DNA from 2 places in the Mycolicibacterium nivoides genome. Region 2 is predicted to be linked to the other one. Evidence: riboswitches for the same ligand, from Rfam matches in the RefSeq annotation. Region 2 holds a riboswitch; the other holds the start of a gene.
What was found. A riboswitch is a leader RNA that binds a small molecule or an ion and turns the genes downstream of it on or off. The one in region 2 is predicted to bind glycine.

Region 1 (16,197 bases), 2.9 Mb from region 2:
TGTGTGTCGAGGCTGGTCAGTTGTCGCATGCGAAGATCGTCCGCCGGTGGGGGCGGCATTCTCTTGTCTGCGTGCGCCAACGCTGTGCCGGGTGGTTGTTCAATTTGCGCACCGCCGGTCGGGGCGGGCGCTACCGTGCACTGCATGGAGCCGGCCTGGGCGGGCGTGAAGGATGACGCGCAGCAGCGCGTGTGGCGGGCGGTGTTGCGTCCTGCCGCTGCCGAATTGATCGACCGTGCCGGTGAAATCTCAGCAGCGGTGAACGATTACACGCAGGCGCGGCTCGCCGACCTACTCGTCAACGAACAGGCCCTCGAGGTCAATCGTGCGAGCACCGAGGCGAGCATTCGCGACTTCGGTCAGGTGTTGTCGGCTGGGGCCGATCCCGCCCAGGCGACACAGCTGCAGGCGCCGACTCTCGATTATGCGCGGGATGGGGCACAACACGGCATACCGCTCACCACGCTCATGCGCAGCTATCGTCTCGCGCATGCCGCAACGTCGACTCACTTCAACGCGATCGTTGAGCGGCACGCGAGCAACGCCGAGGAACTGCGCCTGGCATCGGAGCTGGGTGGCGCATGGATGTTCGCCTATGTCGACGCCGCGCTGTGCCTGGTAGAGGCGGCGTACACCGCCGAGCGTGACCGTTGGTTGCGTAGCGCCGCCGCCAGCCAGGCCGAGACCATCGGCACCATCCTGGCCGGGGAACCCATCGACACCGACGTGGCAACGCGGCGACTCCGCCACGATGTCCGCCGGGTCCACGTCGCCGCGATCGCATGGCTCGAATCCCATGAAGAAGGCCGCAACACACAAGCCATTCTCGAGTCCGCGATCCGCGATATCGCCTCCGCGATCGGCAATCAGAAGCCTCTCGTGCATCCGCTCGGAATCCTGTCGACCGCGGCTTGGATCAGCTCACACAGTCACATTCCATCGAAAGTATTGGACGAGTTGCGGTTTCGGACGGCCAACGCGCCGGGTGTACGCGTCGCGATCGGCGAGCCGGCACCGGGCATCGCGGGGTTTCGCTCCAGTTACGTGGAAGCGGTTGAGGCGCAACGTGTCGCGCGACTCGCCGACCGCCCGGCCGGCAGTGTCACCCGTTACGACAATGTCGTGCTGAGGGCGATCGCAACAGCCAACCTGGACCAGGCGCGGCAGTTCGTGCGACGAGAGCTCGGGCCACTGGGTGCGGCGGACGAAACCACGCGACGGCTCGCCGCCACGGTGCGCGCCTATCTCGACGAGAACTGCAGTCGCGGACGAACGGCCAAACGACTTCACGTCCACGACAACACGGTCGCCTATCGGATCCGGCAGGCAGAGGAGCTGTTGGGAAGGTCCTTGGAGCGGCGCACGCTCGAGCTGCGCGTCGCACTGGCCCTGGCCGACGTCGTCGCCGAAACCTCCGCTTCCGGAACGACGGTTCCCGCGCAGGCCGATTCGTTGCGGCCGGCCAACTGATCGACGTGCTCGTGCCGGCGCCCGTGTTACCGGCGCCCGAGCATGGCGTCGCGAACCCGCCCGACGCCGGCCAGGCGCGCGAGGTCTCCGATCAGAACCGGTGCGACGAAACCGATCCCGGCCAGCAGCCGCACGCCGGCCGACGCAACCGTCGTCTCCGGGGTGCCGCGCTCGATCGCCCCGGCGACTGCCCGCGCGACATCGTCGGGCGAACTCGTGCCGAATGCTCGCGGAAGGGTGACTCCCGTGTCCGCCAGCATCCCGGCGTCACGGATCGGGCCGGGAAAGATTGTGGAGACGCCGACGCCGGTACCGTGCAGCTCTTGGCGTAGGGCAAGTCCCAGCCCGCGCAATCCCCATTTCGTGGCGGTGTACACCGCGCCGTTCCCCGGCGTCGCGATGAGGCCGGCGCCCGACGAGATGAAGACGATGTGGCCCCGGCCGCGGCGTTTCATCGATATCGCCGCCGCACGCGCGAGTGCGGTGGGGGCCAGCAGGTTGACGCGCACCGCCTCCTCGATCTCGCTGTCGCTCAGCATCGTGAGATCCTGCGGGATACCGACGCCCGCGTTGGCGACGAGAATGTCCACCTCGCCGGCACGGTCCATCAGGTCGTCCGCTTCGTCGAGGCGGCTGAGATCAGCGGTCAAGGCGCAGGCGGGCGGTCCGAGCTCGTCGACCAGTTTGTGTAGTGCCGGCTCGCGTCGGCCCGTCACGGTGAGTGCGGAGCCTCGTCCGGCGAGTTCGCGTGCGATGGCACGGCCAATGCCACCCGTCGCTCCGGTCACCAGGGCGCTGCGGCCGTTCAGTTTCATGTCCCGTCCTCAATTATGGTTTGTCACTTGGAAAATTCTGCCGCGCGTGCCGCGAGCCAACGGGCCAGCGGTGGCGCGGTGCGCGAGAGCACGTACATCACATGTGCTTCCGAGGCGACTGGCGCCACGGCGCGGTTGCGGGCGACTGCGCGCAAGATATTCTTTGCGACGCGCTCCGGGGTGTACCCGCGCTTCTGGTAGGTCGACACGAGGTGCTTGCGCCGAGCGTCAACATCCGCGGCGCCGCGGATGACGCTGTTCTGCGTGATGGCGGTGTTGATGATGCCGGGGCATACCGCGGTGACACCGATGCCATGCGGCTTCAGCTCCATGCGCAGCGCTTCGGACAACCCGAGCACCGCGAACTTGGTAGCGCTGTAGGCGGTCAGCTGGGGATTGGCCAGGAGGCCCGCGGCCGAGGACAGATTGACGACGTGGCCGCCGCGCCCTGATTCGATCATGCCGGGTAAGAATGCATCGCAGCTGTGCACCACACCCATGAGGTTGATGTTGATCAACCATTGCCAATCTTTGACGTTGGTGTCCAGGAAGCCCCCGACCAGACCGACTCCGGCGTTGTTGACCAACAGGTCGACCTGGCCGAAATGTTCGAAGGTCGCGTGCGCGAACCGAATCATCGAATCGGCATCGGACACGTCGACCTGATAGGTCAGCACCTCGACGCCCAGCTTCTCAGCCATTCCGGCGGTGCCGTCGAGCGCTGCCTCGTTGATGTCACATAGCGCCAGGCGGGCGTGCCGCCGGGCACACAACAGCGCCACCTCGCGGCCGATACCGCTGCCGGCGCCGGTGACCACCACAACTCGATCGGTGAGGTCGGCGGTCTTGAGTCGGGATCCAGTTCTAGGCATAGAAGCAAGCTAAGGAGGCGACGGGTCCGCCCGCTCGTGCGAACGCACCAACATGTAGGTGTTGGGTTGTCGCGACGCGCTAACCGACTCTCACCGCAGGTGCCGGTTGAGATGGGCGGCAATGCGTTCCATCGCGTCGTGAGCGGTAGGTGCTTCTGACTTGGCGAAGCCATGGTCGATGCCGGGAAAGCGATGGTGGGTGATCGGGACGCCCGCGCTGGACAGTCGTGCCGCCAACTCGTCGCCCTCTGGTCCGAGCGTGTCGAGTGCGCCGGTGAGTATGAGTGTCGGTGGCATCGCGGCTGCCAGCTCGTCATCGAACAACGGGGAGGCCAGCGCCTCTCGCGAGCAGCTCGTGTCCACGAGGTAGGCGTCGATCGCCAGTCGCTGGATTCTGCGCGATATGCGGGGACGCGTCTTGACCGAGGTGCGGTCGGCGCGGCTGAGGTCGAGGACCGGGAAGGCCAAGGCTGTGGCGCGAAACATGACATCGCTTGTGCGGTGGGCTTGTTGGCACACATTGACGGCCAGTTTCGCGCCGGCGCTGGCCCCCGTCACCGACATCCGGTCCGCGTCCCAGCCGCGGCCGACGGCTTCAGAGCGTATCCACGACGCCACATCGAAACACTGCTCTTCGGCCACCGGATACCGCACCTGGGGCGCCGTGGCGTAGTCGGCCAAGACCACCACCGCTCCGACTTCTGCCGCGATGTAGTGCGCGATGTATTCCTCTTGCCGTGGGTTGCGCACGATGAAGGCGCCGCCGTGCAGGTGCAGGTTGACTGGTGGCCCGTCCGGACCGGTCTTGGCGAGTGCGGCCTCTGGGTGGGGTGAATAGATGAAGCACCGGACAGCGCCGTGGCGCGTCGCGACATCGACGACCTCCGGTGGGGCGACGGACCGCGTTGCGGAACTGAAGCTGCGCGGGGTGGGGACCAGCGGCAGCAGGCGTTGGGCCAGGTGGGCCAAGACCCAGGCGCCTGCTCGCCGCGTCGTGGTAGACGTGGCTGTGTTCACTCGGCGAAACGGTAGCTATGCGCGCTCGGTGCCCGCTTGTCGCGAACGGCTGAAAAGCGCGGGTGATGTTGTGGAAACCGCGACAGTGCTCAGGACTTACTCGGCTCCGGTAGGAACTGGTTGTCGAGGAACTTCGCGTAGTCGGGCAGTTGTGTGTCCGGATCGATGGACTTCTGGGTCTTGGCCCACGCCCCGAGTTCGGCCAGCTTGTCGGCCAGGTCCGGATTCAGCTGGAGAGTGAAGTCGAACTCGCCGAGCACGGTGGCGAGCAGTTCAGGGTCCAGCTGGGTGGCCTTGGCGACGGCGTCGGTGGCGGCTTTGTCGTGCTGGGACAGGGCAGTGCCCGCGTCGCCGAGTGCGGCGAGGAAGGCCGTGATCGCCTTGCCCTTGGTCGAGACGGCCGATTCGGTGGCGACGAACAGGCTGTGCTGGTTGTAGGTTCCGCCGGTCAGGGCCACGGCGTCGTCGCCGAGGGCCTTGATGGTCTGCGCCTGGTAGGGCTGGAAGATCGATACGGCATCGACATTGCGCTGGGTGGCGGCGGTGACGATCGCAGACGGGGCGACCTGTACAAGCTCAGCCTTGATGTTGTTCTGCGCCAGGGCGTTCGACACGTAGTAGGCAGCACTCGTGCCCAGTGGAGTGCCGATCGACTTGCCGGCCAGATCCGCGACGGTGTTGATGCCCGCGCTGCGCCGGGCGACGATACGCGAGCCTTCCCAGCGGGAACCGTCGGCGATCACCCGCAGGGTGGGAGTGCGGGTCAGCGCGGTCGAGGTGGGCACATCGGCGGCGGTGGTGATGTCGACCTGACCGGCGGCCGCGGCCTGCAGTGCCTCCACGCCGGACTGGAAGTTCACCACCTTGACGTTCACGTTGTGCTTGTCGAACAGGCCGGTGTCGGCGGCGACGGGGACCTGCGCCCAGGATGGGTCGACGACGAACCCGACGGTGAGTTGATCGGCGTTCGCGGTACCCGAGTCGGTGCAGGCGGTGCCTGTCACAGCCAGTGCGGCAGCGGCAACCGCTGCGGCGACGATGCGCCGGAAAGGAGTCTTCACGGTATGGGTTCCTTTGTGGGGGTAGGGGATCAGTGCACGGCGTGGTCGATGCCGAGCTGGTGGTGCAGGGTCTTGCGGATCTCGCTGTAGCCGGGCTGGTCTGCCAGTGCGTCGGCGGGCCGGGGCCGGCTCAACGGGTTGGTGATCTGATCGGCGATCTGCCCGTCGCGCAGCACGCTGACGGTGTCGCCGAGCCGGATCGCCTCGTCGATGTCGTGCGTGACGAAGACGATCGTGCGGTTCAACCGCGTCCACAGATCGATCAGCAGATCCTGCATGCGCAGCCGGGTGAGTGCGTCGAGCGCCGCGAACGGTTCGTCCATCAGCATCACCGTCGGCTCCCCGGCCAGCACCCGGGCGATGCTGACCCGTTGCCGCATACCGCCGGACAATTCACCGGGGCGCTGTGCGGCCACCTCGTCATGTAGGCCCACCAAGTCCAGCAGTTCGTGGATCGTGTTCCGGCGCTCGGGTTTTGACAGCCTCCGGGCGGACAGGGCGAAGTCGATGTTGTCGGCGACGGTCATCCACGGGAACAGCACATCGCGCTGGAATGCGACGCCGCGTCGGGGATGCGGTGCGGTGACCGCCTCGCCACTGTCGGTCACCGTGCCCGCGGTCGCGGTGATCAGCCCGGCCAGACAGTGCAGCAGTGTCGACTTGCCGCTGCCGGAGGCGCCGACGAGGACGGAGAACGACCCGTCGGGAATCGTCAGGGAGATGCCCTTGAGCGTCGGCTCCTGCTTGCCGGGGAACTTCACCACGAGTTCGTGGGTCTGGATGGCCATCAGCGCTCCTCTTGAGCCCAACGGGTGAACGGGGACGTGACCGAGGCGACCAGCAGGTCGCACAGCGCGCCGACGATGCCAAGGATGATCAGGCAGAAGATCAGCCGATCGGCCTGGGAGAACAGCTGTGCCTGGGAGATCCGGTAGCCGATACCCGCAGTGGTACCGGTCATCTCGGCCACCACGATGAGCACGAACGCCATCGCGGCCCCCACCCTCAGGCCCGATGCGATATCGGGGGCGGCCTCGGGCAGCACCACTTTGGACAACGTCTGCCAGCGGCCGGCCCCCAGGCAGCGGGCGGCCTTCAGATAGTCGACCGGTGTGCTCGCCAACCCGGAATGGCTGTTGATCCATACCGGGACGAAGACGCCGAGCGCGATGACCAGGAGCTTGCTGTTCTCGCCGAGCCCGAACCACAGGATTGCCAATGGGACCAGGCCGATCGTCGGGATCGGCGAGAACACCCGCAGCACCGGTTGCAGTAGGTTGCGCCCCGCCTTGGTGGTTGCGGTGAACACCGCGACGACGATCCCGGCGGCGGCACCGATCGCGAAACCGACTGCCGCCCTGCGCAAACTGGCGACGATGTCGTCGGCCAGCAGGCCCTCGGTCCACAGGGTCTGCCCGGCCGCGAGGATCTCCGGCACGCTCGGGAACAGTTGCCGCGGGAACCGCCCGGTCGCCACGATCAGCGACCACAACGCCGCGGCGATCCCCAGGCCGGCGACCGTCCAACCCAGGACACCCAACCGCGCGAACGCCGACCGCACCCGGGCCGGGCCCGGGTATCGGCCCGCGCTCGCGGCCGGTGTCCGGACCGCCAAACCGGCTGTCATGGACGGCTTCCCGATTCAGTTCCCACTGCGCGCAGCGGTTCGCGCGAGGTACCCGCGGGCACCCAGTCGAACGGCACGGCCTGCGACCGGTACACCAGCGCGGTCCGGGTGAGCCGGTCGACGCCGGGCACCCTGGTCTGCTTGACCTCGGGCTCACCGGCCACGCCGTAGCCCTGGTGCGGGCTGTGGTACTCCCACACCACATCGCCGTCGGGGGTGACCTGGAACAACCGCCCCTGCATCCCCTCGGTGATCAAGGTGTTGCCGTTGGGAAGTCGCTGGGCATTGCTGACGAACGAACTGAAGAACGTCCAGGTGGGCAGACCTGAGTCTTCAGCGGTGTACTGCCACACGATTTCCTTGGTAGCGGGGTCGATCTCGAGTATCCGGGATCCGGCGTAGATGCCCAGTGGTGCGGCCGGGTATCCGGCGCCGCCCTGGTTGTCGAACACCAGGATGTTGCCCGCACCGGGAAGGCCCGCGGCGATCATGTGCGGGTTGTGCTGACCGGAGGTCTGATCGACCGGGCGCGGCACCTTGTGCACGTTGATCCGCTGATGCTGGGCGCCGAACTCGGCGTCGTAGTAGGGACCCAGCTTCCAGGCGATGGCTCCGGACGACTTGTCGATCAGGGCGATGATATTGGCCTTGCGGAAGCTGATCAGGATGTTGTCGGGGTGGAAGACGGAGTCCGGATCATCCACATACCAGCGGTTGGGCCCAAGGGTTTTGGCGCTGTTCATCTCCAGGTATCCCCAGGGATCGTCGGGGTCACGAGCGACGGTGTGGCGCAGGGCTTCCCATCCGGCCTCGGAGAATCCGAACTCGTCGAGGTGATCGCCGGCCAGCCACCGCCAGACGATCTCGCCTTCGGGTGTGACTTCGTAAAGGCCCTGATCGCCCACGGTGTGCTCACCGAGACCGGGCACCACGCGGGGAACGGTGACCAGGATCAGGCGGTTGCCGTTGGGCAACAGTTCCCAGTCGTGGTTCTGCCGGGCCGCACCGTCGGGTGCCTGCGTGCCCCACTCCCAGACGATCTCGCCATCCCAGTTGAGTTGGCCGACGGTGCCGTTGGCGTAGATACCGCCGCGGGCGTCGCCGCTGTCGGACAGTTGCACCCCGACGTCGCCGAGGCGCCCGTCGTTGAGCGCAGGATCCACAATGCGCGGTGGAACACCTGCATACGGCCACTCGTGCACCACGGTGCCGTTGAGGTCGATCACCCGGGTGGTTCCGTCGGCGCCGGTGAACAGGATGTAGCTGTCGTGGACAAGGTCGGGATCGAGGTAGCTGACTCCGCTGGGACGTACAAATGCCATGTCAGTTACTCCACCAACGTCCGGTTACAACCACGGGTCCTCCTCGTTACGGTTCTAATCGATTAGCGTAAGCAGGCGAAGCGTGGGCGGAACCGTCACAATCGAGGTGATTCAAACTCTTTCGAGCTGTCATCTACGAGCGGAGGGTCCAGCCGTTGTGAGTGGTAAACGTCCGACACTGGCTGACGTGGCCAGCCGCGCCGGCACCTCGACGGCGGTGGTGAGCTATGTGCTCAACAACGGCCCGCGTCCGGTATCGGAATTGTTGCGGGCCAAGGTGATCAGTGCGATCGACGAGTTGAACTACCGGCCCGATGTACGGGCCAGGGCGCTGCGCCGGTCGCGGCGATGGCGGCAGATCGGGCTGTTGGTCCCCGACCTCACGCTGCCGCTGTTCGGTGAGTTCGTGGGGCGGATCGAGATCGAAGCCCGGGCACGCGACCACCTGACGCTGATCGGCAACACCGGCTATGACCCCGAACGTGAACTTGAGTTCGCGGCCGCGTTCGCCGAAGTCGGTGTCGACGGACTGCTGGTGGTCGGGGCGGCGAACGCCCCCGGAACGGCGAATCTGTGTCGGCAGGAACGTATTCCGGTGGTGTGGATGCACAACATCCGCGGTGAGGTGGAAGCCGACATCGTCGGGGTGGACCACGTGAATGCCGGCGCACTCGTCGCCCGGCACCTGCTCGATGTCCATGGTTGTCGCGACGTCGCGTTCGTCGGCGGTTTCACCGAGGACGACGTCCATCACGGTGACCGCGAAACCGTGCAACAGCGGTTCGAGGGAGTCGCCGCCGTCGTCGGGCACGACCTCCCGCTCATCCGGACCGATCTCACCCCGTCCGGCGCGTACGGCGCGGTCGGGGAGTTTCTGCGTCGCGCCGAACACGTCCCGCGCGCGTTCGTGGTGGGCACCTACGGCCAGTCGGCCGCCACGATCCGGGCGATCAGCGATGCGGGACTGCGGGTGCCCGGCGACGTCGGGGTGGTCGGTTTCGACGGCAGCGCCGTCGATTACGGGCAGGTGCGGCTCACCGCGGTGCAGCAACCCGTCGATGCCTTGGCGCGTCAGGCGCTCGGCTTGTTGCTCGGGGATGCCCCGGTTGCCGGGGACGGCCTGGTGCCCGCGTTGCGGGTGGGGGAGACCTGCGGGTGCGCGTGAGCTAGGCCCTTGTGCGATTGCTCAAAGGCACTCGTCAGTGTTTGGGCATTATCTGCTCGCTACGGGTGTGCGCCGGGAGTGATGCTGACTGTCAACACCCGGCGAGTCGAAAGGCTGGAAACCACAGATGAGCACGCACAACGGCATCATCGGCGCACTGCCCGCCACCCAGGTCCCGCGCTACGCCGGGAAGGGCACCTTCGCCCGGATCGCCGACATCCATGAGGTGTCCGACTACGACATCGCGATCCTCGGCGTGCCCTTCGACGGCGGTACCTCCTACCGGCCCGGTGCCCGGTTCGGTCCGATGGCGGTCCGGCAGGCCGCGCGCACCCTTCGTCCCGGCTATCACGTCGAACTGGGTGTCGCGCCGCTGGAGCACGTGCAGGTGGTGGATGCCGGAGACGTCGCCGTCACGCCGTACAACATCGCCGAGGCCTGCCAGCAGATCCAGGACCACGCCTCCGACATTCTGGCCGGCGGCGACCGCCGCATCGTGTCCATCGGCGGTGACCACACCATCGCGCTGCCGAACCTGCGTGCCCTGCACGCCAAGCACGGCCCCGTCGCGCTGGTCCACTTCGACGCGCACCTGGACACCTGGGACACCTACTTCAACGCGCCGGTCACGCACGGCACGATCTTCCGCCGGGCGTTCGAGGAGGGGTTGCTGATCGAGGATCACTCGATCCACGTCGGCATCCGCGGCCCGATCTACGACCAGATCGATCTCGACGACGACGCCCGCATGGGGTTCAAGATCATCCGGGCGGGCGACCTGGACGTGATCGGTACCGACGCGGCCGTCGACGTGGTGCGCCGCCGGGTCGACGACCTCCCGGTGTACCTGTCCATCGACATCGACGTGCTCGACCCGGCGTTCGCCCCGGGCACCGGCACCCCCGAATCCGGCGGCCTGACCTCGCGCGAACTGCTGAAGATGCTGCGCAAGATGTCCGGCCTCAACATCGTCGGCGCCGACGTCGTCGAGGTGGCGCCCGCCTACGACCACGCCGAAATCACCAGCGTGGCGGCGGCCACGGTGGTGTTCGACATCGTGTCTCTCATGGTCGCCGGACGGCAGTCGAATCTGCCCGTCAACGGTGAGGTTGCGGCCACGGCGCCTTGATCGAGTAGCATCCGTCACATAACTCAATACGTCGATGACGCATTGTGGGAGAACCTCCGATTCCGGAGGCGCCGTAGGAGCAACTCCTCCCCGGGAATCTCTCAGGCCCAATACCGCAGTGTCGAGACAACTCTGGAGAACAGCGCGATCGCAGGATCGGGCTTACCGAAGGGGAAAGGCGCAACGCGCTAAAACTCTCAGGTTTCAGGACAGAGCGGGGAGGTGTCACTTCACGACGCATCGTGTAACCGCGATGCCCGAAACCGGAGTCGCCTCATGCCCGAGTGCACCGCAATTGTCCACGACGACAACTCTTTTCGCGACCGACACATCGGCCCTGACCGAGTGGGCGAGCGGCGCATGCTCGATGCTCTCGGATTCGCCACCACCGATGAGTTGATCGACAGCGCGGTGCCCCGGCAGATCCGCTGCACCGATGGCTTGCGGCTGCCCGCCGCGCGATCCGAACAGCAGGTGCTCGCGGCACTGCGCGAGCTGGCCGACCGCAATCAGCCGCGGATTCAGATGATCGGCCTCGGCTACCACGACACCATCACCCCCGCGGTCCTGCGCCGCAACATGCTCGAGTCGCCGGCCTGGTACACCGCCTACACGCCGTACCAGCCGGAGATCTCGCAGGGCAGGCTAGAGGCGCTGCTGACGTTCCAGACGCTGATCGAGGACCTCACGGCGCTGCCGGTCGCCGGTGCATCGCTGCTGGACGAGGCCACCGCGGTGATGGAGGCGGTGCTGTTGATGCGGCGGGCCAACAAGAAGGTGTCGTCCAACCGTGTGGTGCTGGATGCCGATTGCCTGCCGCAGACGCTCGCGGTGATACGCGGGCGGGCCGAAGCCGTCGGCGTCGAGGTGGTGGTCGCCGATCTGACCGGGACGCTGCCCGCCGGCGACGCCTTCGGCGTCGTCTTCCAGTCCCCGGGCGCCAGCGGAGCGGTGCGCGACCTCGCCCCGCTCGTCGCCGCGGCACACGAGCGCGGAATGCTCACCACCGTCGCCGCCGACCTGCTGTCGCTGACCCTGATCACGGCCCCCGGCGAGCAGGGCGCCGACATCGCGGTGGGCTCGGCACAGCGGTTCGGCGTGCCGCTGTTCTTCGGCGGTCCCCACGCCGGCTACATGGCGGTGCGGTCCGGTCTGGAGCGCATGCTGCCCGGCCGTCTGGTCGGGGTATCGGTCGACGTGGCGGGCAAGCCGGCCTACCGGCTCGCACTGCAGACCCGCGAGCAGCACATCCGCCGCGACAAGGCGACCAGCAACATCTGCACCGCGCAGGCATTGCTGGCCAACGTCGCCGCCATGTACGCCGCCTACCACGGACCGGAAGGCTTGCGCGCCATCGCAACCCGCGTCCATGGGCACGCCGTCGCGCTGGCCGACGGTCTGCGTGCCGCGGGGCGTGAGGTCGTGCACGACTCGTTCTTCGACACCGTGCTGGTGCGGGTCCCGGGCACCGCCCACGAGATCGTGGCGGCCGCCGACCGGGCCGGTATCAACCTTCGTCTGGTCGACGCCGACCATGTCGGCATCGCCTGCGACGAGTGCACCACCGACGACGTGGTCGGGCGCGTGCTCGAGGTGTTCGGTGCTTCGCCGACGGCCACCGATCGTCCGTTCGCGTTGCCTGCCGCTCTGCTTCGCACGTCGGAGTACCTGCAGCACCCCGTGTTTCAAACGCATCGATCCGAAACCGCGATGCTGCGTTTCCTGCGGGAGCTCTCGGACCGGGATCTGGCGCTGGACCGCACCATGATCCCGCTCGGATCCTGCACCATGAAGCTCAACGCCGCGGCCGAGATGGAACCGATCAGCTGGCCCGGGTTCGCCGGTATCCACCCGTACGCGCCTGCCGAACAGACCGCGGGGTACCTCGAGCTGATCGGCAATCTGGAAACCTGGCTGGCCGAGATCACCGGCTACGACCGGGTTTCGTTGCAGCCCAACGCCGGATCCCAGGGCGAGCTCGCGGGCCTGCTGGCCATCAACGCCTACCACCGGTCACGCGGCGAGGACCACCGCGACGTCTGCCTCATCCCGCAGTCGGCACACGGCACCAATGCGGCCTCGGCCGTCCTGGCCGGGATGCGCGTGGTCGTCGTGAAGACGGCCGCCAACGGCAACATCGACCACGACGATCTGGAGGCCAAGCTCGCCGACCACGACGGGCGGGTCGCGGCGATCATGCTCACCTACCCGTCCACTCACGGCGTGTACGAAACCGATGTCCGCACCGTGTGCGATCTCGTCCACCGCGCCGGCGGACAGGTGTACGTCGACGGGGCCAACCTGAACGCTCTTGTGGGACTTGCCAAACCTGGCGAGTTCGGTGGCGACGTGTCACATCTCAACCTGCACAAGACATTCTGCATCCCGCACGGCGGCGGCGGCCCGGGCGTCGGACCCGTCGCGGTCCGCTCACACCTGGCCCCGTTCCTGCCCGGTGACCCGCTGCAGGACGGGCCGGCGCCGGTATCGGCCGCCAACTACGGTTCCGCCGGCATTCTGCCGATCACCTGGGCATACCTGGCACTGATGGGTCCCGACGGCTTGACCGCGGCCACCAAGGCCGCGGTGCTGGGCGCCAACTACCTGGCGACATCGCTGGCCGGGCACTATCCGGTGCTCTACACCGGGGAAACCGGGTTGGTCGCACACGAGTGCATCCTCGATCTGCGCGAGATCACCAAGCGCACCGGAGTGACGGCGGAGGATGTGGCAAAGCGGTTGATCGACTACGGTTTCCACGCCCCGACCCTGTCCTTCCCGGTCAGCGGAACGCTCATGGTGGAGCCCACCGAATCCGAGGACCTGGCCGAACTGGACCGGTTCATCGAGGCCATGCTCAACATCCACGACGAGATCAGCCGGGTCGGCTCGGGAGAGTGGGCGCTCGAAAGCAGCCCGTTGCGGCAGGCTCCGCACACCGCCGAGCAGGTCACCGATGCCGAGTGGCTCCTGCCGTACAGCAGGCAGTACGCCGCGTATCCCGTTGCGTCCCTGCGGCTGAACAAGTACTGGCCGCCGGTCCGCCGTATCGACGGCGTGCACGGCGACCGCAACCTCGCCTGCTCGTGCCCTGCGCCAGAGGCATTCCAGACCGACACCGTCGAGATCCTCCAGGAGGTTTTTGCATGACCGACAACCACACCCCGGCCTCACCGCTGCTCGACGAACATCGGGGATTGGGTGCCGCGTTCACCGACTTCGCCGGCTGGGCAATGCCGCTGAAGTACGGCAGTGAACTGGCTGAGCACAAGGCGGTCCGGGAGACCGCCGGGTTGTTCGACCTGTCCCACATGGGCGAGATCGCCATCACGGGGCCTCAAGCCGGCGAGGCGCTGGACTTCGCGTTGGTCGGCGAGGCGTCCAAGATCGGCATGGGCCGGGCCAAGTACTCGCTCATGTGCGATGCCGACGGCGGCGTGATCGATGATCTGGTCGTCTACCGGCTCGCCGACGACCGCTTCCTGGTGGTCGCCAATGCCGCGAACGCCCCCACCGTGGCACGTGAACTGTCGAGCCGGGCCGCACAATTCGATGCCGACGTCGACGACCAGTCGGCCAGCACCGCACTGATAGCCGTTCAGGGGCCCGCGGCGGAAGGCATCGTCAGCTCTCTGGTGCCCGACGAGCAGCTGGAACTGGTCGCGCATCTCAAGTACTACGCGGTGACCGCGGCGCAGGTCGCCGGTATCGATGTGCTGTTGGCGCGTACCGGCTACACCGGCGAGGACGGCTTCGAGCTCTACGTGCCCAACGCGCAGGCGGTGGAGTTGTGGCGGGCCTTGCTGGCGGCCACCACCGAGGTCGGTGGGTTGCCCGCGGGGCTGGCCTGCCGCGACACCTTGCGACTCGAGGCCGGAATGGCGCTCTACGGACACGAGCTCACCCGCGAGCTCAACCCGTATGCGGCCGGCCTGGGCAAGGTCGTCCGCCTGGGTAAGGAGTTCGTCGGACGCGATGCGCTGCAAGGACTTTCCGAGTTGCCGGTCTCGCGTGTCCTGGTAGGGCTGAAGGGCGCGACCCGCCGCGCGGCCCGGGCCGGTTACACCGTCGAGAACACCGACGGGGCCGCGGTGGGAATGGTGACGTCAGGCGCGTTGTCGCCGACCCTTGGTTACCCGATCGCACTGGCCTACCTCGACACGGGGCTGGCCGAACCCGGAACCGTCGTGCAGGTCGACATCCGCGGCAAGAAAGAACAGTTCGAAATCACCCCGGCGCCGTTCTACCGCCGCAGCTGAAAGGACCCGACATGACCACTCAGACAATCCCCGACGACCGTAGCTACACCGAAGAGCACGAGTGGGTGCTCATCGCACCCGGTGCCGCACTGCCGGACACCCCGGTCAAGGTCGGGATCACCTCGGTCGCCGCCGCCGCGCTCGGTGACCTGGTGTACCTCGACCTGCCCGAGGTCGGGTCCACCATCACCGCAGGCGAAAGCTGCGGCGAGGTGGAATCCACCAAGACCGTGTCCGAGCTCTACCCGCCAGTGAGTGGCACCGTCACGGCGGTCAATACCGAAGCCGTCGACGATCCCGCCCTCGTCACGTCCGATCCCTACGGATCCGGCTGGCTGTTCGAGGTGCAGGCGACCGAGGCGGGAAACCTGTTGACCGCAGCCGAATACGCAGAGAAGAGCGAGGCCTAGCCATGAGCATCCTCGACGAACGCCTCGCCGACTTCGACCCCGAGATCTTCTCGGCGATCGGCGACGAACTGCACCGGCAGCGGCTGGGACTGGAGATGATCGCCTCGGAGAACCACGCTCCGCTCGCGGTCATGCAGGCGCAGGGTTCGGTACTGACCAACAAGTACGCCGAAGGGTATCCGGGCCGGCGCTACTACGGCGGCTGTGAGCACATCGACGTGATCGAACGGCTGGCCATCGACCGGGTGAAGTCGTTGTTCGGAGCGGAATTCGCCAATGTGCAACCCCATTCGGGTGCGCAGGCCAACGCCTCGGTGATGCACGCGCTGATCAAGCCGGGCGACACCATCCTCGGCCTGTCCCTGGACTGCGGTGGACACCTGACCCACGGCATGCGACTGAACTTCTCCGGCAAGCTGTACAACGTCGCCGCTTACGGGGTGTCCAAGGAGGACTTCCTCGTCGATATGGATGCCGTTGCCGAAGCTGCGCGGGAACACCGGCCGCAGCTGATCATCGGCGGATGGTCGGCGTACCCGCGGCAGCTGGACTTCGCCCGGTTCCGCGAGATCGCCGACGAGGTCGGCGCCTACCTGATGGTCGACATGGCTCACTTCGCGGGCCTGGTCGCAGCCGGCCTGCATCCGTCCCCGGTGCCGCACGCCCACGTCGTGACCTCCACAACCCACAAGACCCTGGGTGGGCCGCGCGGCGGCGTCATCCTCACCAACGAGGCCGACATCGCCAAGAAGATCAACTCGGCGGTGTTCCCCGGGCAACAGGGCGGACCGCTGGAGCACGTCATCGCCGCCAAGGCAGTCGGATTCAAGATGGCCGCCCAGCCGGAGTTCGCCGAACGTCAACAGCGGGTTCTCCGCGGCGCGCAGATCTTGGCCGAGCGGCTGAGCCGGCCCGACGTCAAGGACGCGGGAATCACCGTCCTCACCGGCGGCACCGACGTGCACCTGGTGCTGGTGGATCTGCGGAACGCCGCCATCGACGGGCAGCAGGCCGAGGACCGGCTCGACGCGGTCGGTATCACCGTGAACC
Region 2 (16,197 bases):
GAGCAGTTCCAGGCGACGGTCGTGGAGCCGGTTGACGCTGTCTCGATGGCTGATGCTGACCACGATGCAATCGGGTAACTCGGTGCGCAGTGTCGTGTACAAGGCGTGCTGCTGACCGGCGTCGAGTGCCGAGGTGGCCTCGTCGAGGAACACCGCCGACGGTTTGGCCAGCAGAACCCGGGCGAAGGCGATCCGCTGCTGTTCCCCCGGGGACAGCACCTTTCCCCAATCGGCATCCTCGTCCAGGCGGGACGTCAGGTTTCCCAGCGCGACTGCGTCGAGCGCTGCCCGGATCTCGTCGTCGCTGTAGGTGCCGGGCGGTGAGGGATAGCAGGCCACCGTCCGCAGATCGCCGAGCGGGGCATAGGGGAGTTGGGACAGGAACATGACCCCGCCCTCCTCGGGATACCGCACCGTGCCGGATCCGTACGGCCACAGCTGTGCCAGGCTGCGCAGCAGCGTCGTCTTCCCGGTACCCGACGGCCCGGTGATGACCAACGAATCACCGGGGGCGAGCTGCATGTCCAGGTCGTGCAGCAGCAGATCGCCATCGGGGGAGCGCACTTCGACGTCCTCGAGCTCGACCCCGCCGTTGGCGCTCACCCCGGTATCCAATCGTGGTAGCGCCCTTGCCTGTTCGTTCGCGGCGACCAGGCCGTCGAGGCGGATGATGGCGGCGCGGTAGCCGGCGAATGCGTCGTACACCGAGCGGAAGAAGCTCAGGGAGCTCTGCACCCGGTTGAAGGCGCTCGACGACTGCAGGACGTCTCCGTAGGTCAGTTGACCCGCGAACAACCGCGGCGCCTGGATGATCAGCGGGAGAGGGTCGATGATCTGGTTGATGGACCGATTCCAGCCGAGGAACGCGACCCCCCGGAGCACGAGCCTGCGATAGTTGGCGATGACCCTGGCGAACCGATCCGCCAGCGTGGCGCGTTCGGTGCGTTCGCCGTGATAGAAGCCGACCGCTTCGGCGCCGTCCCGAACCCGCACGAGGGCGTACCGGAACGCGGCGTTGGTGAGCGAGTTGCGGAAGGTCAGGCGGATCATCGGCCTACCGATCCAGATCGCCACGACCGTCGTGACCGCCACCCACAGCAGCGCGATCCAGAACAATGCCTTGGGCACCGTGATGCCCAGAATCGTCAACGGGCCCGCGAGATTCCACAGGATCGGCGTGAACGCGACGACCGAGACGATCGAGTACACCGATCCGAACAGCAGCGTCTGCGCGGTGGCGACCGTCGGTGTGTTGGTCTCGGGCCCGGTACCGGTGGTGAAGACATCGATGTCCTGCTGGATGCGCTGATCCGGGTTGTCGATCGGGGTACCGCCGAAACCGCCGACGAATCGGCCGCGATAGTAGGCGCGTTGATCCAGCCAGTCGCCGGTGAGCCGGTTGGTGAGCCACACCCGCCACCGAACGATGAAGTACTGCATCAGATACAGGTCGAGCAGGGTGCGGGTGATGTCGGCCGTGACCAGCATCGCGAAGATCAGGATCGACTGCCAGAACCCGTCGATTCCCGAACGGCGCACCGCTTCATCGCCAGAACCGGCTCCGGAGAACGCCACCTGCAACGCGGTTGTCTGGTCGTTGAGGTAGTAGCTGAACAACACGTCCATGCGCACCGAGAGCATCACCGACAGGAGCAGCACCCCGAGCAGCGCCCACACCGGAATGCTCTGGCGCCCAATGAAATAACCACCCGTGACCCGCCAGAACTGGCGGCCCCATGTGGTGATTCGGGCCAGCACGGCAAGGACGGCCACGAGTGCCACCGCGCCGATCGCCCACGCCTTGAGGACCCAGAACAGCGACGCAAGGATTTCGTTGCCCCAGTCCAGCGACTGGGTGAACATCTCCATACCCCCGGAAGTTACCGGGAACTACCGCCCGATCAGGGTTGCTTGACCAGGTCGGCTGTGTCGTCCTCGACCCGGCCGAGTCGCCATTCGCCGTCACCCAGCAGTTCGAGCTCGTGGGTGTGGTGCTGCTCGACGGTCGTGCGGTGGCTGACACTGACCAAGATCGTGTTGGGCAGGTCGGTGCGCACACGCTGATAGAGCATGTACTCGAGACCTTCGTCGAGTGCGGAGGTCGACTCGTCGAGGAACACGACCTTGGGCTTGACGAGCAGGATGCGGGCGAACGCGATCCGTTGCTGCTCACCGGGAGACAGCACCTTGGCCCAGTCCTGGACCTCGTCGAGTCGGTCGACCAGATGCGCCAGCGCCACCTCTTCCAGCGTCCGCTTGAGTGTCTCGTCGTCGATGGTGCACTCCTCACCGGGATAGGTGACCACGGCGCGCAGATCTCCGAGCGGCACGTAGGGGAGCTGGGACAGGAACATCGTCTCGTTCGGGCCGCACGGACGGGTCAGAGTGCCCGAGGTGAACGGCCACAGCTCGGCAAGGCTTCGCAGCAGGGTGGTCTTGCCGCTGCCGGACTGGCCGGTGATCACCAGTGTGTCGCCAACCTGCAGGTGCAGGTCGAGCGGCTTGATGAGCTGTTTCCCGTCCGGCGTGCGGACCTCGACATCGGTGAGCTTCACCGTGCCGTCGACGCATGGCAGGGTGGTCACCTCCGGCAATGCCCTGCCCGCGTCGTTGGCAACGACGAGCCCGTGCAGACGCATGATCGCGGCCCGGTAGCCGGCGAATTGGTCGTAGGCATTGCGGAAGAAGGACAGCCCGTCGAGCAGGCTTCGAAAGGCGCTGGCAGTCTGGTTCAGCGCGCCGAGGGTGATCTCGCCGCTGTAGAACCGCGGGAATTGCACGATGTAGGGGATGAGCTCCTGGGCTTGGTCGATGGAGTTGTTCCAGCCCTGGAACTTGATCATCCGGTTGATGTAATTCCGGTAGTTCGACACGACCGGTGCGAACAGCTTCCGTAGGCCGGTTCGCTCGGCGATCTCTCCACGGTAGAAGGCCACTGCCTCGGAAGCATCGCGCAGCCGCACCAGCGCATAGCGGAAGGCCGCGTTGTACTTCTCGTTGTTGAAGGCCAGCCGGATGATCGGCCGGCCGAGCCAGAATGCCACCACTGTGGCGAACAGGACATAGACGATGCCGATCCAGAAGATCGCCCGTGGCAGTTCGATCCCGACGAGGGGCAAGGTGACTCCACCGGACAGGTTCCACAGAATCGCTGTGAACGAAATCATCGAGGCCACCGAATAGATGGAGCCGAACAGCAGGGTGTTCGTGGAGCCGGCGCTGGGACGGTTCGGCAGCGAGTCGATGCCCGCGGTGAAAGTGTCGATGTCGGCCTGGATGCGCTGGTCCGGATTGTCGATGGTGTCGTCGATGAAGCGCGTCCGGTAGTAGGCCTTGCCGTCCAGCCAGTCACCGGTGAGCCGGCTGGTCAGCCAGGCCCGCCAGCGCAGCATGAATCGTTGGGCCATATAGATGTCGAGCATGATCCGGGCGATGTGGATCGCGGCCAGGAACGCGAAGACGCCCAGCGACAGCCAGAAACCGTCTTTACCGGACACCTTCACGGCCTCGTTGCCGCTGGATATGCCGCCGGCGATGACCTGGAAGCTGGTCATCATGTCGTTGCCCTGGTAGCTGAAGAGCACCGCCAGTCGCACCCCGGTGATCACCGACAGCAGCATCGCCCCCAGCCACGCCCACACGATCACACTGTCGCGCCCGGTGAAATACTCGCGGGTGATCCGCCAGAACTGCCTGCCCCAGGTGGTGAACCGGGCGATCAGGACCAGGATCACCAAAGTGCAGGCCGCGGTGATCAGCCAGCCTTTGGCGATCCACACCAGCGACGTCACGAGCTCGACGCTCCAATCGAGCGTGGGACTGAACATCTCCATGCGGGCAAGGTACCCCGCAATGCTGCGACGGGCGGCGCGGAGCGCTCAGCGGGACCGGTCGCGTTCGCGGCCCACTGACCTCCGCGTACCGTGAACATGTGCCGAAGACGTCCAACGCCAAACCGGGCCGCGTGAGCAGCAAGTTCTGGAAGCTACTGGGGGCCAGCACCGAGCGGAATCAGGCCCGGTCGCTCTCAGAGGTGAAGGGTGCAGCCGAATTCGAGGACAAGGCTGCCGGACTCGACGACGAGCAGCTCACCAAGGCCGCCAAGCTGCTTGAGCTGCAGGACCTGGCCGCGTCCGCGGACATGCCGCAGTTCCTGGCGCTGGCGCGCGAAGCCGCCGAACGGACCACCGGTCTGCGTCCTTTTGACGTGCAGCTGCTCGCGGCGCTGCGCATGCTCGCCGGCGACGTCGTCGAGATGGCCACCGGTGAGGGCAAGACCCTGGCCGGGGCGATCGCGGCGGCCGGTTACGCGATCGGCGGGCGCCACGTCCACGTCATCACCATCAACGACTACCTGGCGCGACGCGATGCCGAGTGGATGACCCCGCTGCTGGAGGCGCTGGGGCTCACGGTCGGCTGGATCACCGCGGATTCCACGGCCGAGCAGCGCCGGGAGGCTTATGAGTGCAACGTCACCTACGCCTCGGTCAACGAGATCGGTTTCGACGTGCTGCGCGATCAGCTGGTCACCGACGTCGCCGACCTGGTCTCCCCGAATCCCGACGTGGCCCTTATCGACGAGGCCGACTCGGTGCTGGTCGACGAGGCGCTGGTGCCGCTGGTGCTGGCCGGCACCAGCCACCGGGAGCAGCCGCGCGTCGAGGTCATCCGCATGGTCGGCGACCTCACCGCCGGAACGGATTTCGACACCGACGACGACAACCGCAACGTGCACCTCACCGAGGCCGGCGCCCGCAAGCTGGAGGCCCGGCTGGGCAACATCGACCTGTACTCCGAGGAGCACGTCGCCACCACACTGACCGAGATCAACGTCGCGCTGCACGCGCATGTGCTGCTGCAGCGCGATGTGCACTACATCGTCCGCGACGGTGCGGTCCACCTGATCAACGCGTCCCGCGGGCGCATCGCCTCGCTGCAGCGCTGGCCGGACGGCCTGCAGGCCGCTGTCGAGGCAAAGGAAGGCATCGAGACCACGGAGACCGGTGAGGTGCTCGACACCATCACCGTCCAGGCACTCGTCAACCGCTACCCGACGGTGTGCGGCATGACCGGTACCGCGCTGGCCGCCGGCGAGCAGCTGCGCCAGTTCTACAAGCTCGGCGTGTCGCCGATCCCGCCGAACAAGCCCAACATCCGCGAGGACGAGACCGACCGGGTGTACCTCACCGAGGCGGCCAAGAACCACGCCATCGTCGAGCACATCGCCGAGGTGCACGAGACCGGTCAGCCGGTGCTGGTCGGCACCCACGACGTCGCCGAGTCCGAGGACCTGCACCGCAGGCTGGTCAAGGCGGGCGTGCCCGCCGTCGTGCTCAACGCCAAGAACGACGCCGAAGAGGCCGCTGTGATTGCCGAGGCGGGCAAGTTGGGCTCGGTGACGGTGTCCACCCAGATGGCCGGCCGCGGCACCGACATCCGGCTGGGCGGATCCGACGCGGCCGACGATTCGGCCGAGAAGGAGAAGGTGGCCGACCTCGGCGGACTGCACGTCGTCGGCACCGGCCGCCACCACACCGAGCGGCTCGACAATCAGCTGCGCGGGCGCGCCGGGCGCCAGGGCGACCCCGGCTCGACGGTGTTCTTCTCCAGCTGGGAGGACGAGGTGGTGGCCTCTCACCTGGACGACACCAAGCTGCCCACCGAGACCGACGAGGACGGCCGGATCACCGCGCCCAAGGCGGCGGGTCTGCTCGACCACGCGCAGCGCGTCGCCGAGGGCAGGCTGCTCGACGTGCACGCCAACACCTGGCGCTACAACCAGTTGATCGCGCAGCAGCGCGCCATCATCGTGGACCGTCGCGAAACCCTGCTGCGTACCGACACCGCACGTCAGGAGCTGAAAGACCGCTCACCGGAGCGCTACGCCAAGCTGGCCGAGGACCTCGGCGAGGACAGTGAGGAGAAGCTGGAGAGGATCTGCCGGCTGATCATGCTGTATCACCTGGACCGGGGCTGGTGTGACCACCTGGCGTTCCTCGCCGACATCCGGGAGAGCATCCACCTGCGGGCGCTGGGCCGCCAGAACCCGCTCGACGAGTTCCACCGGATGGCCGTCGACGCGTTCGCGTCGCTGGCCGCCGATGCCATCGAGGCTGCGCAGCAGACCTTCGACACGGCGGACTCGATCGAGGACGAGCCGGGCATCGATCTGTCCAAGCTCGCGCGGCCGACGTCGACGTGGACCTACATGGTCCACGACAATCCGCTCAACGACGACACGATGTCGGCGCTGAGTCTGCCGGGCGTATTCCGCTAGGTTTTAGGCATGGAACACGCGCCTGCTCCTGAGGGCAGGAGCGCGACGAGTCGGGCCGCTTCACCGGGGCCGGACCGGGTGCTGACCGTGCCCAATGCGCTCAGTGTGCTGCGGCTGGTGCTGGTGCCGGTGTTCCTGTGGCTGCTGTTCGGTGCGCATGCCAACGGGTGGGCCGTCGCGGTCCTCATGTTCAGCGGCTTCTCCGACTGGGCCGACGGCAAGATCGCGCGCCTGGTCGCCAACCAGTCCTCGCGGCTCGGCGAACTGCTCGACCCCCTCGTCGACCGCATCTACATGGTCACCGTCCCGGTCGCGCTGGCGTTGTACGGCGTGGTGCCGTGGTGGCTGGTGTTGACCCTGCTGGGGCGTGATGTGCTGCTGGCGGCGACGCTGCCGCTGTTGCGCAGCCGGGGACTGACCGCTCTGCCGGTGACGTATCTGGGCAAGGCCGCCACTTTCGCGCTGATGTCGGGATTCCCGTGGGTGCTGCTCGGCCAGTGGGACGCGACGTGGAGCCGGGTGGCACTGGCCTGCGGCTGGGCCTTCCTGCTGTGGGGCGTGGCGCTGTATCTGTGGTCGGCGGTGCTGTATCTGATACAGGTGACGATGGTGGTGCGACAACTCCCCGCCCGGTCATGAGCACCCTGGGCGGCTACGAGTCAGGGGCCGGGCTCAACGACCATGAGGCCCACGCCCCCAAGCGCATTCCGCTGCCCTCGCTCCTGCGGTCGTTGCTGACGGACCATCTCGATCCCGGTTATGCCGCGGCAGCCGCAGCTCGTGAAGCCGGTGACCGCCCGCGCCGGCGGTTCGGCGATTTCGCGTGGATGCTGGTGGGCGCGGGCGCGATCGCCACGGTGTTCGCCGTGGCTGCCGGTCAGGCCCAGACCGCTGCCCCGGCCGCCCGGGAAGCCCAGCACACGCTGGCAGGCCGGGTGCGGGCGGCTCAGATCGGTGCTGACAAGGCCAGTTCCGAGCGCGACGCACTCGTGGATCAGGTGGACGCCGAGCGCCGCAGCAGACTCGGCATGGACGAGAACGGCCAGCGTCTGCTCGGCAGCCTGGACACGGCCAACATCGAAGCCGCGGCCATTCCGATGATCGGTCCCGGGCTGACCGTCACGGTCACCGACCCCGGTCTGTCCAAAGATCTGAGCGACGTGTCCAAACAACGCGTTGCCGGTGGTCAGCAGATCATCCTCGACCGGGATCTGCAGCTGGTGGTGAACTCGCTGTGGGCCAGTGGGGCAGAGGCGGTTTCGGTGGGCGGCGTGCGGGTCGGTGCCGGTGTCACGATCCGCCAGGCGGGCGGAGGGATTCTGGTCGACAACCAGCCGATCACGAGTCCGTATGTCATTGTGGCCATCGGACCGCCGAAGGGGATGGCCGATACTTTCGATCGCACTCCGGGTCTGCAGCGGCTGCGGCTGCTGGAGACCTCCTACGGGGTCGGAGTGAACGTGAGTGCGGGCGACGGGCTGACCGTGCCCGCGGTATCGGTACGAGATGTCAACTTCGCCAAACAGATTGGATAGGCCTGACGTGCACAGGATTGACCGTTAGATGATCGGGATCGTCGCACTGGTCGTCGGGATCGTGCTCGGGTTGGTATTCCACCCGAGCGTTCCCGAGTTCGTCGAGCCGTATCTTCCGATCGCCGTGGTGGCCGCACTCGATGCGGTCTTCGGCGGGTTGAGGGCCTATCTGGAGCGGATATTCGACGCCAAGGTGTTCGTGGTGTCGTTCGTGTTCAACGTGCTGGTCGCCGCGTTGATCGTCTACGTCGGCGATCAATTGGGCGTCGGTACCCAATTGTCGACGGCGATCATCGTGGTCCTCGGCATCCGGATCTTCGGCAACGCCGCAGCGCTGCGGCGCAGGTTGTTCGGCGCCTGACATGAGCGAACCCGAATCTCCGCCCCCGCCCGAACCGGACAAGCCGGTCGGCACCCCCGAGCCGGACCAGCCCGAAGCGCAGCCTGATGCCCAGCCCGCGGCGCAGGCCGAACAAGCGCCGCCGGAAGCGCAGCCGGAACATCACGCCGAGCACCATGCCGAGCACCACGGCCGCCATGAGATGCCCGCGGATGTCTCGCCACGCCGGTTCCGGAATCTTCGCATCGCGCGCCGCAGCCGTTCGCAGCTGATGTTCGGCGCCCTCGGGGTGTTGCTGTGCATTCTGCTGGGCATGGCGATCGTCACACAGGTTCGCCAGAACGAGTCCGGAGATTCGCTGGAGACTGCCCGGCCGGCGGATCTGCTGGTGCTGCTGGATTCTCTGCAGCAACGTGAGGGCTCGCTCAACACCGAGGTGGCCGATCTGCAGCGGACCCTGCAGCAGTTACAGGCCTCCGGCAGCAGCGATCAGGCCGCGATCGAGAACGCGCAGTCCCGGCTGGAGGCGCTGTCGATCCAGATCGGCACCGTGGCTGCGACGGGTCCCGGAGTGACGCTCACCATAGAAGACAACGCGCCCGGGGTGCCTGCCGAGACGATGCTCGATGTGATCAACGAGCTGCGTGCCGCCGGGGCCGAGGCCATCGAGATCCGCGGTGGCGATCAGCAATCCGCGGTGCGGGTGGGCCTGGACACCTGGATCATCGGTGCGCCCGGGGCGCTCACCGCCGACGACGTGACCCTGCGGCCGCCGTATTCTGTTCTGGCGATAGGGGATCCGCCGACGCTGGCGGCCGCGATGAACATTCCCGGCGGGGCAATGGACAGCGTCAAGCGCGTAGGCGGCACGATGGTGGTACAACAAGCCGAGCGTGTCGACGTCACCGCCTTGCGGCAACCGAAACCGCGCCAATACGCTCAGCCCGTCAAGTGAGTCCAGCAACCCATCGCCCGACAACCAAAGGAGCGCCGTGAGCGAGATCCCAGCCGACCTGTACTACACCTCGGAGCACGAGTGGGTACTGCGTACCGGTGACGACACGGTGCGCGTCGGCATCACCGATTACGCGCAGTCCGCCCTGGGCGATGTGGTGTTCGTGCAGCTGCCCGACGTCGGTGCCCAGCTGGCCGCGGGCGATGCGTTCGGCGAGGTCGAGTCGACCAAGTCGGTGTCGGACCTGTACGCCCCCGTCGCGGCGAAAGTCGTTGCGGTCAACGGTGATCTGGACGGCAGCCCGCAGCTGGTCAACTCCGACCCCTACGGCGAAGGCTGGCTCGTCGATCTGCGGCTCGAGGAGGGCACGCTCGAGGACGCCCTCGCCGGTTTGCTCGACGCGGACGGCTACCGCGCCGCCGTGACCGAGTAAGTAATTGTTAGGGTTTCCACGGCCGGTCGCCAAGACCGGTTGGGCCGTGCCCGGCGCGCAGATATCTTCCCCATCGGATCCGGCGGTGGTGGACCCAACGATGCCTGATGCGCGGTACGGTCGACATGAGACCGACGATGGGCTGGGGCCACGCCGGGCAACGCCACAGCAGCCAGTGAGGAGCAGCGGGTGACGGACAAGGACAGCAATTTGGGGGCCGACCAGTCGGAGGACGTGACGGTGGAAACCACATCGGTTTTCCGCGCGGACTTCTTGAACGAACTGGATGCGCCCGCAGCGGCCGGTACCGAAGGCGCCGTATCCGGTGTCGAGGGCCTGCCCGCGGGTTCGGCATTGCTCGTCGTCAAGCGCGGACCGAACGCCGGGTCGCGTTTTCTGCTCGATCAGCCGACCACGTCGGCGGGGCGCCACCCGGACAGCGATATTTTTCTCGATGACGTGACGGTGAGCCGGCGACACGCCGAGTTCCGGTTGGAGAGCGGCGAGTTCCAGGTTGTCGACGTCGGCAGCCTCAACGGAACGTATGTCAACCGCGAGCCGGTCGATTCGGCCGTTCTCGCCAACGGCGACGAGGTGCAGATCGGGAAGTTCCGGCTGGTGTTCCTCACCGGTCCCCGGTCTGACGACGACAGCGGCTCCGCCAGCTAGCCGATGACTGCCCCCGACAGACCTGCACTGGCCGGGATGTCGATCGGCGCAGTGCTGGACCTGCTGCGGGGCGACTTTCCGGACATCAGCATCTCCAAGATCCGATTCCTTGAGGCAGAGGGACTGGTCACGCCGCAGCGCACCGCGTCGGGGTACCGGCGGTTCACGGCGTACGACTGTGCGCGGTTGAGGTTCATCCTGACCGCCCAGCGTGACCAGTACCTGCCCTTGAAGGTGATCAAGGCCCAGCTGGACGCTCAACCCGACGGTGAGTTGCCCCAGGTGGGATCCGCCTACGGCGTGCCGCGTCTGGTGCCGGTATCCGAGGGCGGGGACGGCTCGGCGGACGGCGCTGCCGGTGTTTCAGCGGTGGCGCCGCCCCAGGTCCGGCTGTCCCGTGAAGATCTGTTGGCCCGGTCGGGCATCGACGACGAGATGCTGGGGGCGCTGGTGCGCAACGGCATCATCACCGCCGGGCCGGCCGGGCTTTTCGATGAACATTCCGTGGTGATCGCGCAGTGCGCGCGCGCCCTCGGTGACTACGGTGTCGAGCCCCGACACCTGCGGGCGTTCCGCTCCGCGGCGGACCGGCAATCTGACCTGATCGCCCAGATCGCGGGCCCGGTGGGCAAGGCGGGCAAGGCCGGAGCCCGCGACCGCGCCGACGATCTGGCGCGTGAGGTGGCCGCCCTGGCGATCACCTTGCACACGTCGCTCATCAAGTCCGCCGTACGCGACGTTCTGGATCGCTGAGGACTAGACTCGTTTTGACGGCCAGTTCGTCTACGTCGGGACCCCTGGCAATGTGGTGATGGCGGACGGTGCGACGGACGAAGATTCGACGAAACGGCACGGCGGTGCGGAGGGCAGGCACAGATGGCTGAGGTTCGCGTGGTCGGCATTCGGGTGGAACAGCCGCAGAACCAGCCCGTGTTGCTTTTGCGGGAATCCAACGGCGATCGCTACCTACCGATCTGGATCGGGCAGTCGGAGGCTGCCGCGATCGCGCTGGAACAGCAGGGCGTCGAACCCGCCCGGCCGCTCACCCACGACTTGATCCGAGATGTCATTACCGCCCTTGGGCATTCGCTCAAAGAGGTGCGGATCGTCGACCTGCAGGAAGGCACTTTCTACGCCGACCTGATCTTCGACCGTGACATCAAGGTGTCGGCCAGGCCTTCGGATTCGGTGGCGATCGCCCTGCGTGTCGGCGTCCCGATCTACGTGGAGGAGGCGGTGCTGGCCGAAGCCGGCCTGCTGATTCCCGACGAGAACGACGAAGAGGCCGCCGGCACCGTCCGCGAGGACGAGGTCGAGAAGTTCAAGGAATTCCTGGACAGCGTTTCACCGGACGACTTCAAGGCCACATGACCGCCGCCCGCGCCGCTGCGCCGTCGCAGATCACGGATACGTCTCAAGTGCGCATACCGGTGTCAACACGCGGCGCGGGAGCCAATCGGGCAGGAATTCGGGCGCCATACTTTCTCTACAGCGGGCAATCAGGGCTCGGCGGGAAGCGTATGCTCGACACATTCGAGCTCGCAGCAAACCGCCGCGGCACAGGTGGCCGCGGTACATGACGTAGCAGTACGACGCGGGCGAGTTCGAACGGCGAGAGGATTCACAGTGGGTGACACGCCACGGCAGGAAGAGCTGGATCTGACCACCGGGAGCGGCGCGGAGCCGCCTGTCAGGCCGGCTGGCGAACCCGTGCAGGGTGGGCTGTTCCCCGACGATTCGGTTCCTGACGAACTCGTCGGTTACCGCGGTCCCAGCGCGTGCCAGATCGCCGGGATCACCTACCGGCAGCTCGATTACTGGGCGCGTACCTCCCTGGTGGTTCCCTCGATCCGGGGCGCGGCCGGTTCGGGCAGCCAGCGCCTCTACTCGTTCAAGGACGTTCTGGTCCTCAAGATCGTCAAGCGGTTGCTCGACACCGGTATCTCGTTGCACAACATCCGGGTCGCGGTCGACCACCTGCGCCAGCGCGGCGTGCAGGATCTGGCCAACATCACCCTGTTCTCCGACGGCACCACGGTCTACGAGTGCACGTCGGCCGAAGAGGTTGTCGACCTGCTGCAGGGCGGTCAGGGCGTGTTCGGCATCGCGGTATCCGGCGCCATGCGTGAGCTGACCGGCACCATCGCCGATTTCCCGGGTGAGCGTGCCGACGGCGGCGAGTCCATTCCATCCCCCGAGGATGAGCTGGCGTCGCGGCGCAAAAGCCGCGACCGCAAGATCGGCTGACCCTCCCTCCCGACCAGACACCTAGGTGCCCCGTATCCGGTGATGCGGGGCACCTGCGCGTCGGTTCGCGGCTATGCGGAGAAGCCGGTGGATGCCCGGTAAGATGAGGGACGCATCGCCCTCGCGCGGGAGAGCTTCGTGACAGCCAGCCACGGACGCCGAAGGAGCAATACCTCTCCGTCAACCTCTCAGGCACCCAGGACCGCGCCAGGCCCCGATGCCTCTGGAAAGTGGTGCCCGCTGGGCACCCGCCCATGGGGAAAAGTCCTGTACCGGGACTGAATCTCTCAGGCGCCCGGACCGGGTCGACGACAGAGGGAGAGGGACGCCTAGGACGTCTGAGCACGTCTGCGCCTCAGGGGAGTGTCGTGTCCGACCAGCATCAATCGCGTTTCTCCGATCGTCACATCGGCCCGGACGCCTCCGCCGTGAGCACCATGCTCGAAGTGATCGGCGTGGCATCCCTCGACGAGCTCGCTGCCAAGGCGCTTCCGGCGGGCATCCTCGACGCGCTGTCGTCCGGCGGTGTCGCCCCGGGGCTGGAGGGTCTGCCCGCGCCGGCCACCGAGGAGGAGTCACTGGCCGAGCTGCGCGCGTTGGCCGACTCCAACACGACCGCGGTCTCGATGATCGGTCAGGGCTACTTCGACACCTTCACTCCCGCCGTCCTGCGGCGCAACATTCTTGAGAACCCCGCCTGGTACACCGCGTACACGCCGTATCAGCCCGAGATCAGCCAGGGCCGTCTCGAGGTCCTGCTGAACTTCCAGACCATGGTCTCGGATCTGACCGCACTCGAGGTCGCCAACGCCTCGATGCTCGACGAGGGCACCGCCGCGGCCGAGGCCATGACGTTGATGCACCGCGCGACCAAGTCCAAGGCGAATCGGCTCCTGGTCGACACCGACGTGTACGCGCAGACCGCGGCCGTGCTGGCCACCCGGGCGGAGCCGCTCGGCATCGAGATCGTCACGGCCGATCTGCGCCAGGGACTTCCGGAAGGCGAGTTCTTCGGTGTCATCGTGCAGCTGCCCGGAGCGAGTGGGCGTGTCGTGGACTGGGCGAGCTTGGTCTCGGATTCCCATGAGCGTGGCGCGCTCGTCGCCGTCGGTGCCGACCTGCTGGCACTGACCGTGATCACGCCGCCGGGCGAGATCGGCGCCGACGTGGCCTTCGGAACAAGCCAACGGTTCGGCGTGCCAATGGGATTCGGTGGACCCCACGCCGGCTATCTCGCCGTGCACGCCAAGCACGCCCGGCAGTTGCCGGGCCGGCTGGTCGGCGTCTCGGTCGACGCCGACGGCGCGCCGGCCTACCGCCTGGCGCTGCAGACCCGCGAGCAGCACATCCGCCGGGACAAGGCGACCAGCAACATCTGTACCGCACAGGTGCTGCTGGCGGTGATGGCCGCGATGTACGCCAGCTATCACGGCGCTCAGGGACTGACTGCCATCGCCCGCCGCGTACACGGCCACGCCTCGGCGATCGCCGGCGCGCTCGGCGATGCGCTGGTGCACGACAAGTACTTCGACACCGTGCTGGCCCGGGTTCCCGGACGCGCCGACGCGGTGGTCGCGGCCGCCAAGGCCAAGGGGATCAACCTGTGGCGTGTGGACGCCGATCACGTCTCGGTGTCCTGCGACGAGGCGACCACCGATGCGCATGTGGCTGCGGTCGTGGAGGCGTTCGGTGTCTCCGCCGCCGAACCGGTGTCGGCAGGCATCGTGACGCGGACCTCGGACTTCCTCACGCACCCGGCGTTCAACAAGTACCGCACCGAGACCGAGATGATGCGTTATCTCCGGGCGCTGGCGGACAAGGACATCGCGTTGGACCGCAGCATGATTCCGCTGGGCTCCTGCACGATGAAGCTCAACGCGGCCGCCGAGATGGAGCCGATCACCTGGCCCGAGTTCGGCCGTCAGCACCCGTTCGCGCCGGCATCGGACAACCCGGGACTGCGCCAACTTATCGCCGATCTGCAGGGCTGGCTCACCGGGATCACCGGCTACGACCAGATCTCATTGCAGCCCAATGCCGGTTCGCAAGGCGAGTACGCCGGATTGCTGGCGATCAAGGCCTACCACGTCTCACGTGGAGACACCGATCGCGACCTCTGCCTGATCCCGTCGAGCGCGCACGGCACCAACGCGGCCTCGGCAGCACTGGCCGGCATGCGCGTCGTGGTGGTGGCGTGCCGTGAGAACGGCGACGTCGACCTCGACGACCTGCGCGCGAAGATCGCCGAACACGCGGATCGTGTTGCGGCGCTGATGATCACCTACCCGTCGACGCACGGGGTGTACGAGCACGACGTCGCCGACATCTGCGCGGCGGTGCACGATGTGGGCGGACAGGTCTATGTGGACGGCGCGAACCTCAACGCGCTGGTCGGCCTGGCGCGGCCGGGTCGCTTCGGCGGTGACGTCAGCCATCTGAACCTGCACAAGACGTTCTGCATCCCGCACGGCGGCGGCGGTCCCGGTGTCGGGCCGGTCGCGGTGCGGTCGCATCTGGCTCCGTTCCTGCCGGGCCATCCGCTGGCCGACGAACTGCCCGATGAGCACACCGTGTCGTCGGCACCGTACGGGTCGGCGTCGATCCTGCCGATCACCTGGGCCTACATCCGGATGATGGGCGCCGAAGGTCTGCGCGCGGCGACCCTGACCGCGATCGCGTCGGCCAACTATGTGGCCCGCAGGCTCGACGAGTACTATCCGGTCCTCTACACCGGCGAGAACGGCATGGTCGCCCACGAGTGCATCCTCGACCTGCGCGGGATCACCAAGGCCACCGGCGTGACCGTGGACGATGTGGCAAAGCGACTGGCGGACTACGGCTTCCACGCACCGACCATGAGCTTCCCGGTGGCCGGCACGTTGATGGTCGAGCCGACCGAGAGCGAGAGCCTGGCCGAGGTCGACGCGTTCTGCGACGCGATGATCGCCATCCGCGCCGAGATCGACCGGGTCGGCTCGGGGGAGTGGTCGGTGGACGACAACCCCTTGCGCGGCGCCCCGCACACCGCCGAGTGCCTGCTGGTGACCGACTGGGACCACCCCTACACCCGCGAGCAGGCTGCCTACCCGCTGGGCAAGGGATTCCGTCCCAAGGTCTGGCCGCCGGTGCGGCGCATCGACGGCGCCTACGGTGACCGGAATCTGGTGTGTTCCTGCCCGCCGGTCGAGGCGTTCGCCTGACGGCCCCTGCGGCTGCCGGTTGTGCCGCCCCTATCGGGGCGACGGTGTCATCGCCGAACGGATGAGCTCGAAGTCGTGTCGGTCGATGCGGAACAGGCCGAACCGGAACCGGTAGCCCCAACGGCGCTTGTCCTCGATGAAATCGAGTTCGTCGATGAGTGGCCGGATGGGTGTCTCGACGCAGTCGGCGAATGCCACATGGCGTCGGTACGGATGGAAGTCGGGACTCATCTCGACTTGGTAGGGCTCGTCGTCGGTGACTGTTCCGAGGGCCGTGAAAGTCTGCAGCACAGCTCCGTCGGGGTAGTCCGACTTGGGTGAGTAGAAGATGATCTCGTCACCACGACTGAGCCGACGCACCCCGTCGGCCTTCCCGTGGTTGGCCTGCGTGAAGCCTCCGGCGACGCCCCGCAGTACATGCGCCCGGGTGATCGTGTTGATCCAGTACGCGGTCACAGCGCCACGTTAACCGTGACGTGTGACATCGCCTGATCGCGGATCAGCCCAGCAGGGTGTTGACGGCGGTGGTCAACTCGGGTGA

Region 1: another riboswitch for glycine. It lies ahead of gcvP (aminomethyl-transferring glycine dehydrogenase); the one in region 2 lies ahead of gcvP (aminomethyl-transferring glycine dehydrogenase).

Annotation. Positions count from the first base shown of each region.
Region 1 is NZ_CP034072.1:5,637,339-5,653,535, reverse strand. Features, by position in the region: gene EH231_RS27775 (WS/DGAT/MGAT family O-acyltransferase) at 1-29, opposite strand, end outside; gene EH231_RS27770 (PucR family transcriptional regulator) at 145-1,470, shown strand; gene EH231_RS27765 (SDR family NAD(P)-dependent oxidoreductase) at 1,497-2,285, opposite strand; gene EH231_RS27760 (SDR family NAD(P)-dependent oxidoreductase) at 2,309-3,157, opposite strand; gene EH231_RS27755 (alpha/beta hydrolase) at 3,248-4,174, opposite strand; gene EH231_RS27750 (ABC transporter substrate-binding protein) at 4,264-5,235, opposite strand; gene EH231_RS27745 (ABC transporter ATP-binding protein) at 5,265-6,023, opposite strand; gene EH231_RS27740 (ABC transporter permease) at 6,023-6,862, opposite strand; gene EH231_RS27735 (aryl-sulfate sulfotransferase) at 6,859-8,184, opposite strand; gene EH231_RS27730 (LacI family DNA-binding transcriptional regulator) at 8,372-9,349, shown strand; gene speB (agmatinase) at 9,477-10,478, shown strand; glycine riboswitch at 10,514-10,604, shown strand; gene gcvP (aminomethyl-transferring glycine dehydrogenase) at 10,755-13,628, shown strand; gene gcvT (glycine cleavage system aminomethyltransferase GcvT) at 13,625-14,737, shown strand; gene gcvH (glycine cleavage system protein GcvH) at 14,749-15,147, shown strand; gene glyA (serine hydroxymethyltransferase) at 15,150-16,197, shown strand, end outside.
Region 2 is NZ_CP034072.1:1,644,100-1,660,296, forward strand. Features, by position in the region: gene EH231_RS07840 (ABC transporter ATP-binding protein/permease) at 1-1,869, opposite strand, end outside; gene EH231_RS07845 (ABC transporter ATP-binding protein/permease) at 1,902-3,833, opposite strand; gene secA2 (accessory Sec system translocase SecA2) at 3,932-6,277, shown strand; gene EH231_RS07855 (CDP-alcohol phosphatidyltransferase family protein) at 6,287-6,916, shown strand; gene EH231_RS07860 (DUF881 domain-containing protein) at 6,913-7,812, shown strand; gene EH231_RS07865 (small basic family protein) at 7,841-8,173, shown strand; gene EH231_RS07870 (DUF881 domain-containing protein) at 8,175-9,107, shown strand; gene gcvH (glycine cleavage system protein GcvH) at 9,145-9,540, shown strand; gene garA (glycogen accumulation regulator GarA) at 9,730-10,209, shown strand; gene ftsR (transcriptional regulator FtsR) at 10,213-10,962, shown strand; gene EH231_RS07890 (bifunctional nuclease family protein) at 11,086-11,580, shown strand; gene EH231_RS07895 (MerR family transcriptional regulator) at 11,836-12,456, shown strand; glycine riboswitch at 12,573-12,671, shown strand; gene gcvP (aminomethyl-transferring glycine dehydrogenase) at 12,825-15,656, shown strand; gene EH231_RS07905 (EVE domain-containing protein) at 15,687-16,112, opposite strand; gene EH231_RS07910 (substrate-binding domain-containing protein) at 16,156-16,197, opposite strand, start outside.